DNA from 3 places in the Klebsiella sp. B345 genome. Region 3 is predicted to be linked to each of the others. Evidence: predicted binding sites of a transcription regulator. Region 3 holds the regulator's gene; each other region holds the start of a gene.

The links. Region 3 encodes Fur, which represses iron uptake genes when iron is present. Its sites were predicted from a motif close to ATAATAATGAGAACNACTATCAA; they were not measured.
Region 1: the regulator Fur is predicted to act here: its motif matches at 1,800-1,822, upstream of zupT (zinc transporter ZupT).
Region 2: the regulator Fur is predicted to act here: its motif matches at 3,253-3,275, upstream of ACMYSO_RS10740 (siderophore-interacting protein).

What each region holds. Positions count from the first base shown of each region.
Region 1 covers NZ_CP180443.1:2,258,876-2,263,762, reverse strand. Annotated here, with positions in the region: FMN riboswitch at 52-202, shown strand; gene ribB (3,4-dihydroxy-2-butanone-4-phosphate synthase) at 308-961, shown strand; gene zupT (zinc transporter ZupT) at 1,017-1,787, opposite strand; gene ygiD (4,5-DOPA dioxygenase extradiol) at 1,987-2,778, shown strand; gene ACMYSO_RS10560 (glutathionylspermidine synthase family protein) at 2,831-3,991, opposite strand; gene ACMYSO_RS10555 (DUF1190 family protein) at 3,997-4,668, opposite strand; gene tolC (outer membrane channel protein TolC) at 4,850-4,887, opposite strand, start outside.
Region 2 covers NZ_CP180443.1:2,294,746-2,299,632, forward strand. Annotated here, with positions in the region: gene dhaK (dihydroxyacetone kinase subunit DhaK) at 1-282, shown strand, start outside; gene dhaL (dihydroxyacetone kinase subunit DhaL) at 293-925, shown strand; gene dhaM (dihydroxyacetone kinase phosphoryl donor subunit DhaM) at 936-2,357, shown strand; gene ACMYSO_RS10740 (siderophore-interacting protein) at 2,428-3,204, opposite strand; gene ACMYSO_RS10745 (PadR family transcriptional regulator) at 3,442-4,017, shown strand; gene ygjG (putrescine aminotransferase) at 4,264-4,887, shown strand, end outside.
Region 3 covers NZ_CP180443.1:4,489,477-4,494,363, reverse strand. Annotated here, with positions in the region: gene ybfF (esterase) at 1-284, shown strand, start outside; gene ybfE (LexA regulated protein) at 418-711, shown strand; gene fldA (flavodoxin FldA) at 861-1,391, shown strand; gene fur (ferric iron uptake transcriptional regulator) at 1,684-2,136, shown strand; gene chiQ (ChiQ/YbfN family lipoprotein) at 2,220-2,552, opposite strand; gene chiP (chitoporin ChiP) at 2,600-4,003, opposite strand; gene ACMYSO_RS21050 (DUF1345 domain-containing protein) at 4,479-4,887, shown strand, end outside.

The DNA.
Region 1 (4,887 bases), 2.2 Mb from region 3:
GTTTGAAGCTTATACGTTGCCGATGATAATCAATAGCGTTATAGTTACTTCGCTTATTCTCAGGGCGGGGCGAAATTCCCCACCGGCGGTAAATCAACCATGCGTTGAAAGCCCGCGAGCGCTTTCTGCGAAAGCAGAAAGGTCAGCAGATCCGGTGTAATTCCGGGGCCGACGGTTAGAGTCCGGATGGGAGAGAGTAACGGCTCAGCCGGATTGCGATCCGCTTGCGTTGACTTTTGCCGCTTAACCGGCACTCCTAAGACTGCCCTGATTCTGGTAACCATAATTTTAATGAGGTTTATTTACCATGAATCAGACGCTCCTTTCCTCTTTTGGTACCGCTTTTGAACGTGTGGAACACGCTTTGAATGCACTGCGTGAAGGCCGCGGTGTGATGGTGCTTGATGATGAAGACCGTGAAAACGAAGGCGACATGATTTTCGCCGCCGAAACCATGACCGTTGAGCAGATGGCGCTGACCATTCGTCACGGCAGCGGCATTGTCTGCCTGTGCCTGACCGACGAACGCCGCAAGCAGCTTGACCTGCCGATGATGGTGGAAAACAACACTAGCGCCTATGGCACCGGCTTTACCGTGACCATTGAAGCCGCTGAAGGCGTCACCACCGGCGTGTCCGCCGCTGACCGTGTGACCACCGTACGTGCGGCCATTGCCGACGGCGCCAAACCTTCCGACCTGAATCGTCCGGGCCACGTTTTCCCGCTGCGCGCGCAGCCGGGTGGCGTATTGACCCGTGGCGGTCATACTGAAGCGACCATCGATCTGGTGACCCTGGCGGGCTTCAAGCCGGCTGGCGTCCTGTGTGAACTGACAAACGACGATGGCTCCATGGCGCGTGCGCCAGAGTGCATTACCTTTGCTCAGAAGCACAATATGGCTGTTGTCACCATCGAAGACCTGGTGGCCTACCGTCGTGAGCATGAGCGTAAAGCCAGCTGATAACGACCGACGTCATCTCAAAGCCCACGCCAGCGTGGGCTTTGTTGTTTTAAGGTCAGCCTATTCCCATTGCCTGCAGGGCAACCAGACTTAATCCCATCACCGACATCCCGCACAGCACGCCATAGCTGGGGTTGCTCTGGGGATCGATCTCTTTTGCCAGCGGCATCAGCTCATCGACCGAGAGCGCCACCATAATGCCGGCAACGGCGGCCATAATGGCTCCCATGATCACCGGCGACACCAGACTGCCAAGAACCAGCCATGCCAGCACGCCGCCGAGGATTTCCGCCAGTCCGGAAAGCCCAGCCCAGAGCACGGCTTTCGAGCGCGAGCCGGTTGCGGCATACACCGGGCCGGCAACCGCCAGCCCCTCAGGAATATTATGTAACGCGACGGCCAGTGCGATGCCCATCCCCAGCTCGAGGTTATTGCTGGCGGTCACAAAGGTGGCGATCCCTTCCGGGAAGTTATGCAGGCTGATACCGAGGGTCAACAAAATCGCCGTACGGCGTAGATTACGCGGGCGTGCAATTCCGGGAGACATCAGGTCCTGCGGATGGGCGTGCGGCAGCAGATGGTCGAGTGCAAAGTAGCCCAGCAGGCCGATGACAAACATACCGTAGCCGAGCAGCGGCGACATCCCTTCGGCGCTCAGCGCTGCAGGTAACATCTCCATCAGTGAGATCAGCAACATGATCCCGGCAGCAAATCCAAGGGAGAATCCCAGCAGACGATTGGACGGTTTCTGACCCAGGACGCCAAAAACAGCACCGATGAACGTTGCGCTCCCGGCGAGTAGCGTCAATATTAAGGGTGACGACATCATTCCCCTCCTTTGATAATGATTATCATTAATAATATCGAGATTGTTCGGTAACGGCGAGAGGGTGAAGTGCCCCTTTACAGCGAATTACATTCAAATTTTCTGACGATCATCATCATGCTTATCTGAGTTATTCCTGACGCAAAAACGCGTAATGTGAAGGCATCACAATTCCTCTCTAGTTATTAAGGATATCACCATGTCCCGTACCCGAATGCCAGCGTTGTTTTTAGGCCACGGCAGCCCGATGAACGTGCTGGAAGACAATATTTATACCCGTACCTGGCGCCAGTTGGGCGACACATTACCGCGTCCAAAAGCGATCGTAGTGGTTTCTGCGCACTGGTTTACGCGTGGCACCGGGGTGACGGCCATGGAAACGCCGAAGACGATCCACGATTTTGGCGGCTTCCCGCAGGCGCTGTACGATACGCATTATCCAGCTCCTGGTTCCCCGGCGCTGGCGCAGCGCCTGGTTGAGCTGCTGGCGCCGGTTCCCGTCACGCTGGATAAAGAAGCCTGGGGCTTCGATCACGGTTCATGGGGTGTCCTGATTAAAATGTACCCCGATGCGGATATCCCGATGGTGCAGCTGAGTATCGACAGCACCAAACCGGCGGCCTGGCATCTGGAGATGGGACGCAAGCTGACGGCGCTGCGTGATGAAGGCATCATGTTGGTGGCGAGTGGTAACGTGGTCCATAACCTGAGAACAGCACGCTGGCACGGCGAGAACACGCCATACCCGTGGGCGGAGTCCTTTAACGATTACGTGAAAACCAACCTCAGCTGGAAAGGACCGGTGGCCGAACATCCGCTGGTGAACTATCTGGCGCATGAAGGTGGCTCGCTCTCAAACCCGACGGCGGAACACTTCCTGCCGCTGCTGTATGTGCTGGGCACCTGGGACGGCGAAGAGCCGATTTCTATCCCGGTAGACGGTATTGAGATGGGATCGCTGAGTATGCTGTCAGTGTTGATTGGGGCGTAACGGTGGCGGCAATAAATCACCCCGACAGGCATCTGCGCTGCCGGGGTGAGGCTTATTCGACGAAAATGTGCGGGTAAAAGCGCGACAGATCCTGAGTGATCAGCGCGCGATCCTCGCGCACGCCAATCCCGGCGGGCTGGTCGTTGATCAGCCAGCTGCCGATCAGCGTGTAGCTGTCGCCAAACTTTGGCAGCGGATAGAACTCCTGCACGATCGTACCTTCTTCACCGTACGGGCCTTCAACGGCCTCCAGCACTTTGCCGTTCTCGACGATCGACACGTTGGCGCCTTCGCGGGAGAAGATCGGTTTGATGACGTACTTCTCCATCTCCGGGTGCGCATCTTCGCTGAAGTAGGCCGCCAGCAGATTCGGGTGGTTAGGGAACATCTCCCACAGCAGCGGGAGCAGGGCTTTGTTGGAAATGATGCTCTTCCAGGCCGGTTCCAGCCAGCGTACGCCAGCATCTTCCAGCTTGGTGGAAAACATTTCGCGCAGCATGTATTCCCACGGGTAGAGCTTGAACAGATTGCCAATCACCTGATCCTGCAGGTCGGTAAACTGCCCTTTTTCTCCCAGGCCGATATCTTCGATATACAGAAACTCGGTGGCAACGCCGGCTTCCGCTGCGCAGTCCTGCAGATACTGGACGGTGCCGCGATCTTCTTCGGTATCGCGGCAGCAGGCCATATGCAGCAGCTGGAAGCCAAACTGCTCGCGCAGCTGGCCGAAACGCTCAATCAGCTTTTCCTGCAGGCTGTTGAACTGATCGCTGCCTTCTGGCAACTGCCCGGCGTTGATCTGATCTTCCAGCCAGATCCACTGAAAGAACGCGGCTTCATACAGTGAAGTCGGCGTATCGGCATTGTTCTCCAGCAGCTTCGGCGCACCGATACCGTCCCACGCCAGATCGAGACGCGAGTACAGTGACGGCTGGTTGGTTTTCCACGACTGGCGCACGAATCCCCAGGTATGTTTCGGGATACGGAATTTCGCCATCAGCTCATCGCTGGCGATGACTTTTTCCACGGCCTGCAGGCACATTTGATGCAGCTCGGCGGTGACCTCTTCGAGCGTTTCAACCTGGGCCAGCGTCAGTTTGTAATAGGCTTCTTCGCTCCAGTAGGGCTCGCCGTACATGGTATGAAAGTTAAAGCCGTATTCCGTCGCCTTTTCACGCCAGTCCGGGCGCTCCGTGATGCTGATTCTTTCCATGGTATTTAGCCGCCCATTGAGCGTTTAGTCGAGGTAGTGCCCGCAGCGCTACGCTGCATGGTGGATTGTTTTGCCACCGACTCACCAAACCCACCGCGCGTTACGGTGCTGGTGGTCGCCGGTTTTGGCGCCATTGCGGTCTTCGGTACGTTCATTGTCCGGCCCGGTTGCGCGGCGCCGTAGCTCTTACCACCGGCATCGGTATATTGACCGTAGGCCGGGCTGGCCGGGTTTTTCGAGCTGAACAGCGGTTGCTGTGCGCCCATACCGCCGCCCATCATTCGGCCCATCATGTAGCCGGCCATCAACGGCATCCAGAAGCTGCCGCTGCTTTGCGCCTGAGCCTGGTTTTCCGGTGCTACGCCCGCCTGAGCTGGCGTCTGCTGGCACTGGCCTTCACCGAATTCCGCGACGCAATCTTCACGCGTGGCGTATTTCGGCGCGGTACGTACCGCTTCCTGCTGCGCGTTGTTGAACGCGGTGGTGCACTCTGCGCTCTTGCCCGGGTTGGCGGTAGAGCAGTCATCGGCGTTTTGATACAGAGAAACCGTCTCGTCGGTTTTTTCACAACCGGCAAGCATAAATACGGCCGTAACGGCAAGGGCGACCGGCGTCAAATGACGTGCGCTCCAGCTTTTACGGAACGAGGCATGATTGATATTTTTTGTCCGTTTCATATTTGTCTTCCAGGACCCAGTGGTATGGCATTTTGTTAACGCTCAGGATAGAGGATGAGTGGTGGAAAATGAAGCGAATAGGGACGGAAAGGAGGGGAAAGCAGGGGATCTTTACGTTGTCTTACGTTTAGCGCTTCGCTTAGCTGAATTCGTTAAGCGAAGCGCTATCATACCGCGGCGATTACTGACGGAAAGGATTGGTGCCGCTGGTTTTTGTCG
Region 2 (4,887 bases), 2.2 Mb from region 3:
GACGTTCAGCAAAGCAAACAGGCGTTGCAGAAAGGCGACCGCGTCATCGCCCTGGTCAATAACCTCGGCGCGACCCCGCTGTCAGAGCTATATGGCGTATTCAACCGCCTGACAACGCGCTGCGAGGAGCACGGTATCACGATCGCCCGTAGCCTCGTCGGCAGCTACTGTACGTCGCTGGATATGGTGGGCTTTTCCATCACGCTACTGAAAGTCGATGACGCGACGCTGGCGTTATGGGACGCCCCCGTACACACCCCTGCACTGAACTGGGGCCACTAAGGAGCACGACATGTCACTGAACAGAACGCAAATCGTTAACTGGCTCTATCGCTGCGGCGATACCTTCACCCGCGAGAAAGATTTTCTGACCGGCCTCGATAAAGAGATTGGCGATGCCGACCATGGTCTGAACATGCATCGTGGCTTCAGCAAAGTGGTGGAGAAGCTGCCGTCCATTGCCGATAAAGACATTGGTTTTATTCTCAAGAATACCGGGATGACGCTGCTTTCCAACGTCGGCGGCGCCAGCGGGCCGCTGTTCGGCACCTTCTTTATTCGCGCAGCCCAGGTAACTCAGGCTCACCAGAGCCTGACCCTCGATGAACTGTATCAGATGATGCGCGAAGGGGCCGAGGGCGTGGTCAACCGTGGGAAAGCAGAACCCGGCGACAAAACCATGTGCGATGTCTGGCTGCCGGTGGTCGAGTCGCTGCGCCAGTCCGGCGAACAGCACCTGTCAGTGCAACAGGCGCTGGACGTCGCAGCGCAGCAGGCGGAGGAAGCCGTTCGTTCCACCATCACCATGCAGGCCCGCAAAGGCCGCGCCAGCTATCTCGGTGAGCGCAGCATCGGGCATCAGGATCCGGGGGCAACCTCGGTGATGTTGATGATTCAGGAACTGGCGGCAGCCGCCAAAGCGTAAGGATAAGGCGATGGTAAACCTGGTGATTGTTTCTCATAGCGCCCGGCTGGGCGAAGGCGTCGGGGAACTGGCCCGGCAGATGTTAATTGGCGATGGCTGCAAGCTGGCGATCGCCGCCGGGATTGACGATCCGGAGAATCCGATCGGCACTGACCCGCTGAAGGTGATGGAAGCGATCGAGTCCGTGGCCGATACCGACCACGTGCTGGTGATGATGGATATCGGCAGCGCCCTGCTCAGCGCGGAAACCGCGCTGGATCTCCTCGATCCGGCCATCGCGGCCAAGGTCCGTCTGTGCGCGGCCCCGCTGGTCGAAGGCACGCTGGCGGCCACGGTCAGCGCCGCCACCGGATCGGATATCGATAAAGTGATCGCCGACGCCATGCACGCCCTGGAAGCCAAGCGCGTGCAGCTGGGGTTACCATCGTTAGCGCCAGAGATCATTGAGGCAACGCCCAGTGATGACGATCTGAGCGGGCAATCCGTCTCGGTGGTGATCAAAAATCACAACGGGTTGCACGTTCGCCCTGCATCGCGTCTGGTGGCGGCTCTGGCCGGGTTCCAGGCGGATCTGGTGCTGGAGAAAGGCGGTAAATGCGTGTCGCCTGACAGCATCAACCAGATTGCCCTGCTCCAGGTTCGTTGCAACGATACCTTGCGGCTGCTGGCCCGCGGGCCGGACGCCGAGGCGGCGCTGGCGGCATTTCAGGCGCTGGCGGCAGATAACTTCGGCGAGCAGCCGGACGCCATGCCCGCCCCTTCTGCGCCGGCTGTCGTCCGCGTCCAGGGGAGCGCGATGCGCTACCTGCGGCCTCACGCCCAACCTGAGCGGCAAAACGGCGCAGATATTGCCGATGAGATGCAGCGCCTGAAGCAGGCTATCGACCAGACCCTGGCGGATCTCACCGCGCTAACCACGCTGGCGGAAGATCGTTATTCCGCGGATATCGCGGCGATCTTTTCCGGCCATCATACGCTACTCGACGATCCTGATTTATACGATACCGCCTGTGAAATCATGCGAAATGAGCACTGCGGCGCGGCCTGGGCGTGGTATCAGGTGCTGGTTGATCTTAGCCAGCAATACCGCTCTCTGGACGATGCCTATCTGCAGGCACGCTATATTGATATCGACGATCTGCTGCAGCGTACGCTACGCCATCTCGCGGGCCGCAACGAGGAACCGCTGCGTCTGCAAGGACCGACGATCCTCATCGCCGACGATATCTTTCCTTCCACAGTCGTGCAGCTGGATCCCCGGCAGGTAAAAGGCATCTGCCTGCAGGAAGGCAGCGAGGTTTCGCATGGGGCGATTATCGCCCGCCAGGCCGGTATCGCCTTTCTGTGCCAGCAAAGTGAGGTGCTGACCCGTTTTCATGACGGCGACGCGCTGATGCTGGATGTCGCCGGGAAGCGCGTGATGCGTAGCTAAAGGTAAGGTAGAAGAGGCCCCGGGCTACGCGTCTATATCGTTACCCGGGGAGCGCTCGCAGGAGCAGCGATTACTTGCTGTGCCAGTAAGCCTGAGAGCGTACCAGCTGTGGATCAATCTCATCGTTCTCGAAGCGCCCAAGCAGCGATTTGACGACCGCACCCTCACCGGTAACCCAGATAAAGTAATCCTCTGGCGGCACGTTCACCTGTGCCAGACGCTCCGCCACGACGGAAGGCTGATGACCCACCACCCACTCAATATTAAAGCCCTGCAGGTCCACCAGATAATCCTGGTAGGAGACATCGCCGATCGTGACCAGCGCCGTCACCTGCGGGCGCACGGGCAGACGACTGAGGCCCAGCAGACGGCGGCGCAGTGCCGGCATCCCGGACTCATCACAGACATACAGCTGCCAGGCATAATCTTCCGGCACCACCAGTGAACCGCGCGGCCCGCCAATCACCAGGGTATCGCCGGGTTTGGCCGCCAGCGCCCAGCTGCTGGCAATCCCGCCGTCGTGGATAAAGAAGTCGTATGCCAGCTCATGGTGCTCAGCATCGTACAGCGGCGTATAGTCGCGGGTTGCCGGACGAACGCCCTCACCCCAGTTAATGCCTTCATCAGTGACCTGCGGCGGCGTAAACGCGGCGCCGGCTTCGGGGAAAAACAGTTTGGTATGGTCGTCAAACCCCTGGGAAACAAAACCGTCCAGCGCGTCTCCGCCCAGCACAATGCGCTGAAAAGCCGCGCCGATACGCTCTACGCGCAGGACGGTTAACTGACGGAAACGCAGCTCATTACGAACGCGTTGCGGGTACTGAGTGTTTTTCGTTTTTATCATCATCGATTCGATCGCCTTCGTGAAAAATAGATATATCTAAACATGACCTAAATGATAATGATTGCCATTAAAAAGAATGCAAGTTATTTTTGATATAGTCGTGACAAAAAGCAAAAAAGTCCAAACCCATAAACAAAAACATTTAAAATCAACATATTAAAAAAATATCAGATCTCATACTTGCTAACCGTCATTTTTTAGATATACATTAGATATATCAAAACTAATGAGGAATACACGATGCGACATCATCATGAAGAAGGGCGCGGGCCACGTGGGCACCGCGGCGAACGTGGGGAACACGGCCACAGAGGCGGTGATCATGGCGAGCACGAACGCAGAGGCGGCGGACGCCGTCAGCGTTTCTTTGGTCACGGCGAACTGCGACTGGTTATCCTCGATATCCTGACTCGCAACGCCAGCCACGGCTACGAACTGATTAAAGAGATTGAGACCCTGACTCAGGGTAACTATAGCCCTAGTCCGGGCGTGATCTACCCCACCCTCGATCTCCTGCAGGATCAGGGTCTGATCAGCGTTGAAGAGGAAAATGGCCGCAAGAAAATCGCCATTACCGCAGAAGGCAGCCAGCTGCACGCCGAAAATCTCGAGCAACTGGCTCAAATTCAGGAGCGCTTACAGGCGCGGATGGTCGGCTGTGAACTGCGCAAAAACCCGCAGATGAAACGGGCGCTGGAGAACTTTAAAGCCGTACTGGATCTGAAAGTGAATCAGCAACCCACCAGCGACGCGCAGCTCAAACAGATCGTTGCCGTCATCGACCGCGCGGCCATGGAAATTTCTCAGCTCGATTAAGCCTCCCTTCTGCCCTCAAATTGGGCAACCTGCACCGCCGCGAAGCACGCGGCGGTATAGCTGCCAGCAGGTTATTAGCTCCGTTCAGGAGTAAAACATGCCAAAAATATCGCCGTGAGATTAAATTCCGCACATATGCGCTTTCACGCTGCGTTTATCCCGATTTTCAGCGCCTCCACCGAAGTGGCGTAATCCCTGCAATACTTAATTCAGTATCATGTGATACGCCCGCCCCAGGAGCTCACTTTGAACAGGTTACCTTCCAGCGCATCGGCTCTGGCCTGCAGCGCACACGCACTGAATCTCATCGAGAAGCGAACGCTTGATCATGAGGAGATGAAAGCACTTAACCAGGAGGTCAGGGAATACTTTAAAGAGCATGTGAATCCAGGGTTTTTAGAGTACCGAAAATCGGTCACCGCTGGCGGGGATTACGGAGCCGTAGAGTGGCAGGCGGGAGGGTTAAATACGCTTGTCGACACTCAAGGACAAGAGTTTGTCGATTGTCTGGGTGGTTTTGGGATTTTTAATGTAGGGCACCGTAATCCAGTTGTGATTTCCGCCGTAGAGCATCAGCTCGCTAAACAACCTCTTCATAGTCAGGAACTGCTGGACCCGCTACGGGCCATGCTGGCCAAAACGCTGGCGGCATTAACGCCCGGCAAACTGAAATACAGCTTCTTCAGTAACAGCGGTACGGAATCGGTCGAAGCAGCACTCAAGCTCGCTAAAGCCTATCAATCGCCACGCGGTAAATTTACCTTCGTGGCCACCAGCGGTGCGTTCCATGGAAAATCGCTGGGTGCACTGTCGGCTACCGCCAAATCAACCTTCCGTAAGCCTTTTATGCCGCTGCTGCCGGGCTTCCGT
Region 3 (4,887 bases):
AATCTTTCGTCGACGGCCAGTGGCGCTTTAACGTACCGGTGTTATGGGACCAGTACCCGCACATTGTGGGTTGGGAACCCATCCCGGCGTGGCCGCATCCGGCGCTGTTTATCCCAGGCGGGAATTCACCTTACGTCACCGATGCCTATCGTGACACCCTGCTCGCCCAGTTCCCGCAGGCGCGGGCCCATGTGATTGCCGGAGCCGGCCACTGGGTCCATGCCGAGAAACCGGAGGCCGTTTTACGCGCAATTCGCCGCTATCTGAGCACGCGACAGGCCTAACTGGCTAAAAACTGCCCGACCGCGCAGCAGAATGCCCGCGGTCGTTGGCGCAGCGGTTCGCCTGATGTATTATGGCGCGCTATCTGTGTCGGCTATAGCCCGACAACCTGTTTCCCCGAAGTCACTCAGAATCATGGCAAAAGAACAAACGGACCGTACGACATTAGATTTGTTCGCAACCGAGCGGCGCCCGGGAAGACCAAAGACCAATCCGCTTGCGCGCGATGAACAACTGCGCATCAACAAACGTAATCAGCTCAAGCGCGATAAAGTTCGCGGGCTGAAGCGTGTTGAGCTAAAACTCAACGCGGAGGCAGTAGACGCACTCAATGAGCTTGCGGAAGCACGCAATATGAACCGCAGCGATTTGATCGAAGAGATACTCATGACTCAGCTGGCAGCCCTGCATCGCCAGGATAAAGCCTGAAAATCCTCAAAAAAACGCTTTCATGTAGCAGAGTGTGCAGTCGGGCGTGATTGCTGTTTCCGCCCCCTCGCCTGTTCTGCTATGATTGCCGTTATCTGCGGGCATTACGCCACTACCACATTATTAAGTTTCAAGAGGTTATTTTACTCATGGCAATCATCGGCATCTTTTTTGGCAGCGACACGGGCAACACCGAGAATATTGCAAAAATGATTCAGAAGCAGCTTGGTAAAGATGTTGCTGATGTTCACGACATTGCCAAGAGCAGCAAAGAAGATCTGGAAGCCTACGACATTCTGCTGCTCGGCATTCCTACCTGGTACTACGGTGAAGCACAGTGTGATTGGGACGATTTCTTCCCGACGCTGGAAGAGGTCGACTTCAACGGTAAACTGGCTGCGCTGTTTGGCTGCGGCGACCAGGAAGACTATGCAGAATATTTCTGTGATGCATTAGGCACCATTCGCGACATTATCGAGCCGCGCGGCGCCACTATCGTGGGCCACTGGCCGACGGCGGGCTACCATTTTGAAGCCTCTAAAGGCCTGGCGGATGACGACCACTTCGTCGGTCTGGCTATCGATGAAGATCGCCAGCCTGAATTGACCAACGAACGTGTCTCGCAGTGGGTGAAGCAGGTTTCTGAAGAGCTGCATCTCGAAGAAATCAAAAACGCATAATGATCAAACGGCGTTACCTTATGGTTTCGCCGTTTTGATAGGTAAAAGCAATAAAACTAATAGCTACAAGTTTTTAACTTTTAACCACATATCTGTACAATGTCCTCTGATTCGATGAGGTCAGGTGACGCAGTTTGTAACTGGCACCTCGTTTTTAACAGCATACAAGGCACGATGCTTGCGGTTTTCATTTCAACATGGCAGTTCTATAATGAGACGCATTACATCGGGTGATTCTCTGTATTACTTCCGCTGATGGAAGTAGATCGATTAGCAACAGGACAGATTCCGCATGACTGACAACAATACCGCATTAAAGAAGGCTGGCCTGAAAGTCACACTTCCACGATTAAAAATCCTGGAAGTTTTGCAGGAACCGGATAACCATCACGTCAGTGCGGAAGACTTATACAAACGCCTGATCGACATGGGTGAAGAAATTGGTCTGGCTACCGTTTACCGCGTACTGAACCAGTTTGACGATGCAGGCATTGTTACCCGCCATAATTTCGAAGGCGGTAAATCTGTTTTCGAACTGACGCAGCAGCATCATCACGATCACCTTATCTGCCTTGATTGCGGCAAAGTGATCGAGTTCAGTGATGACTCTATTGAAGCGCGCCAGCGTGAAATCGCTACCCGTCACGGCATCCGTCTGACCAACCACAGCCTGTACCTGTACGGCCACTGTGCAGAAGGCGATTGCCGCGAAGATGAGCATGCACACGACGCGGTGGAAAAATAAGTTTCCCGCGTGCAAACAGTAAAAAGCCAACCTGACGGTTGGCTTTTTTTATGCACTGATTATGCGGAGTTGGCAGGAGGTTATCAGGGTTTGGTATTGTTGCTGCGGATCTCTTTCCAGATCTGGTCGCAACGCGCCTTCACCGCCTGATCGTTGCCGGTGCGGGTCGCCAGAATACACTGCTGGTAATCGAGGACTCGTACGCTTTCCTGGTTGGCGAACTGCTGATGCTGCTTATCTTCTTTCAGCACATCCAGCACGCTCTGGCAGGCCTGGACTTTGTCCGGGTTACCTTCCGCCGTATTAATGCAGGCGCTGTAGGCATCTTTCAGTTTTGTATCTTCTTTCGGCGCAGGAGACTGCGTACAGGCTACCAGCCCTGATGCCATTAGTGCGATGAGCAATAGTTTCTTCATCATTAACCTCTCAGAGTTGCGGCAGGTTCAGGCCTGCCGCGACGGCATCAGAAAATAGTGAACGGGGCAATAACCATGAATTTCACGTCACGCTCATCCTGGAAGATGTTGCCATAACCACCGCTCCAGCTCGGGATATCGGAGTGGTTGTCGTACTGCGTGAAGTGCAGTTTGAACAGCGTACCTTTGGCTCGCCCGTCCTGGACGGTATACATGGCATCCAGGCTGTAGGCAGACTCTTTCAGACGGGTATCCGCGTTGTAATAAGCGTCCGGCGTGGACATTCTGCCCGGCTTAGCATCCCATGCGTAAACGTATGATGCGCCAAACGCCCAGCCCGGCATGTTCCAGTTTTTCATGTCATACATCGCGCCGAAGAACACCGCTTTTTCACCGTTGGCGTTGAAGTCAGAGCGGTTATCCCACCACACATCAAGACGACCGTTGGACGACGCATAGGTTGGGGTCATACGCTGCAGGAAGTAACCCTGCTGACCGTCGGCTTTCACCCAGGTCCCTTCCAGGCGCAGGTCAAGCACATCAGCGACCTTGTAACCGAAGGTCAATGCCTGCAGCCAGGCGGTACCGTCGTAAATATCGTTGCTGCCGCCGTTGCTGACTTTGTCACGCGTACCGTAGAACTGGTAGCTGGTGTTTAACGGCGTACCGGCAATATCAAATTTGTAGCTGGCTTTGGCAAAATACTGGTCGATATAGCCTTCAGCCTGACCAAACGCCGCTTCCAGCACGAGGTCATTTTTAAAATCGTATTTGGCGCCCAGTGAGTGCAGATAATCGACTTTGGTTTTCTTGTCGTTCTGGTAGAACTCATCCATCTCGATGTGCCACGGCGCTTTATATTCGTTCGTCCACATGTAGGAGAAACTCAGCGCACCGGCGTCGCCGTAATCAAAATTGGCTCCGGCTTCAGCACCCTGGTAGGTACCCGGCATAAAGCTCCAGTGCGGAGCCAGCAGCGTTTGCCCGGTTGGCTGGATATAACCAGCACGCGCCCATACCGGGCCGTATTTAAATTTCGCCGCGGCCTTATACAGGCTGATCCCGCTCTTATCGCCAGAGTAATCTTCGTCATACGCTTTATTTCGTGAAGAGAAGGCAATTTCGTTCGGGTGTCCGCTTTCGCTGCTTTCCGCCATTTCGATGGCGGTAAAGGCCGCCACGTCGATACCGAACATATCGGCAGCATAACCAGACTGGAAGTCGAGGTTGGCGTTCCAGGTGGAGTGAGAAAGGTTGGTTTTGTACTTATCGCCGTCGGTCACATCTTTACGGTCACGCTCACGCTGCCAGTAATAGATACCGCCGGTTAATGTGGAATCATCAATAAATCCTGCTGCGCTGGCCTGCGGAACAACGATCCAGCTCGACATCGCGGTGACGGCGGCAATAGCCAACGCCAGCGTACTACGTTTGCCACTAAACGTACGCATGTGCATATCCTCTTTGACGTTTTAAAAGCGGTGCCAAGGGCAAACCGCGAAAAAATAAATAAGACTGCTAAAAAGTGGAGCGGTAAAAATCCGCATAACCACTATTGATAGACTATTTTTCGTGACGCGAATTATCAATCTCTTTCGCCGACCAAAGCTTAAGATTATGACAAAGCGCACATATTCTATTTCTTTTTGTTACAATATTAGCCGTCATACTTTTATCGCGGAAGTGCTTGCAAAATCAGGACAAAAAAGAAATGAAAGCGCTTACAACGCTTTTTCACGCCAACATCGCCAGCAGACCCGGAGGAAAATTCAGCCAGCTGCAAACAAGATTAATTCGCATCACGAAAATTACCGCCCCTGCTTGTTGGCGCATCGTTTCAGCGGGAATATTTGTCGTCCCCTCCTCCCGACGAAATTCAATGATCTACAGTTAATCTATTCATTGCCTTATAAAGTTATTGAAGCCATGCGTTTTGAGTTAACAACTTATTTTCAGGGGCGATTCTGGCTGCTGCTGGCGGTGTGCGCGGCATTAATAAGCTATTTCTTACTACCGCGAGGATTGGGGACTATTCAGCGCGCGTTGATTAGCTGGAACGTGCTGGCGTGGCTGTATTTGCTGTTTATGTGGTTGAGAATGCTGTTAACCAACGTCAGCGATATCCCACGTATCGCCAGAATACAAGACCAGAGCGCGACCCTGGTATTAACCCTGATGATACTGGCCTGTTCGGCCAGTATCATTACCATTCTCAGCGAGCTTTCCACCCTGAAGAACCTTACCGGTGGCACCCGGGTACTGCATCTGGTATTGACGGCAACCACTCTGATTGCCTCCTGGACTTTGTTACCAAGCTCTTTCGCCATGCATTACG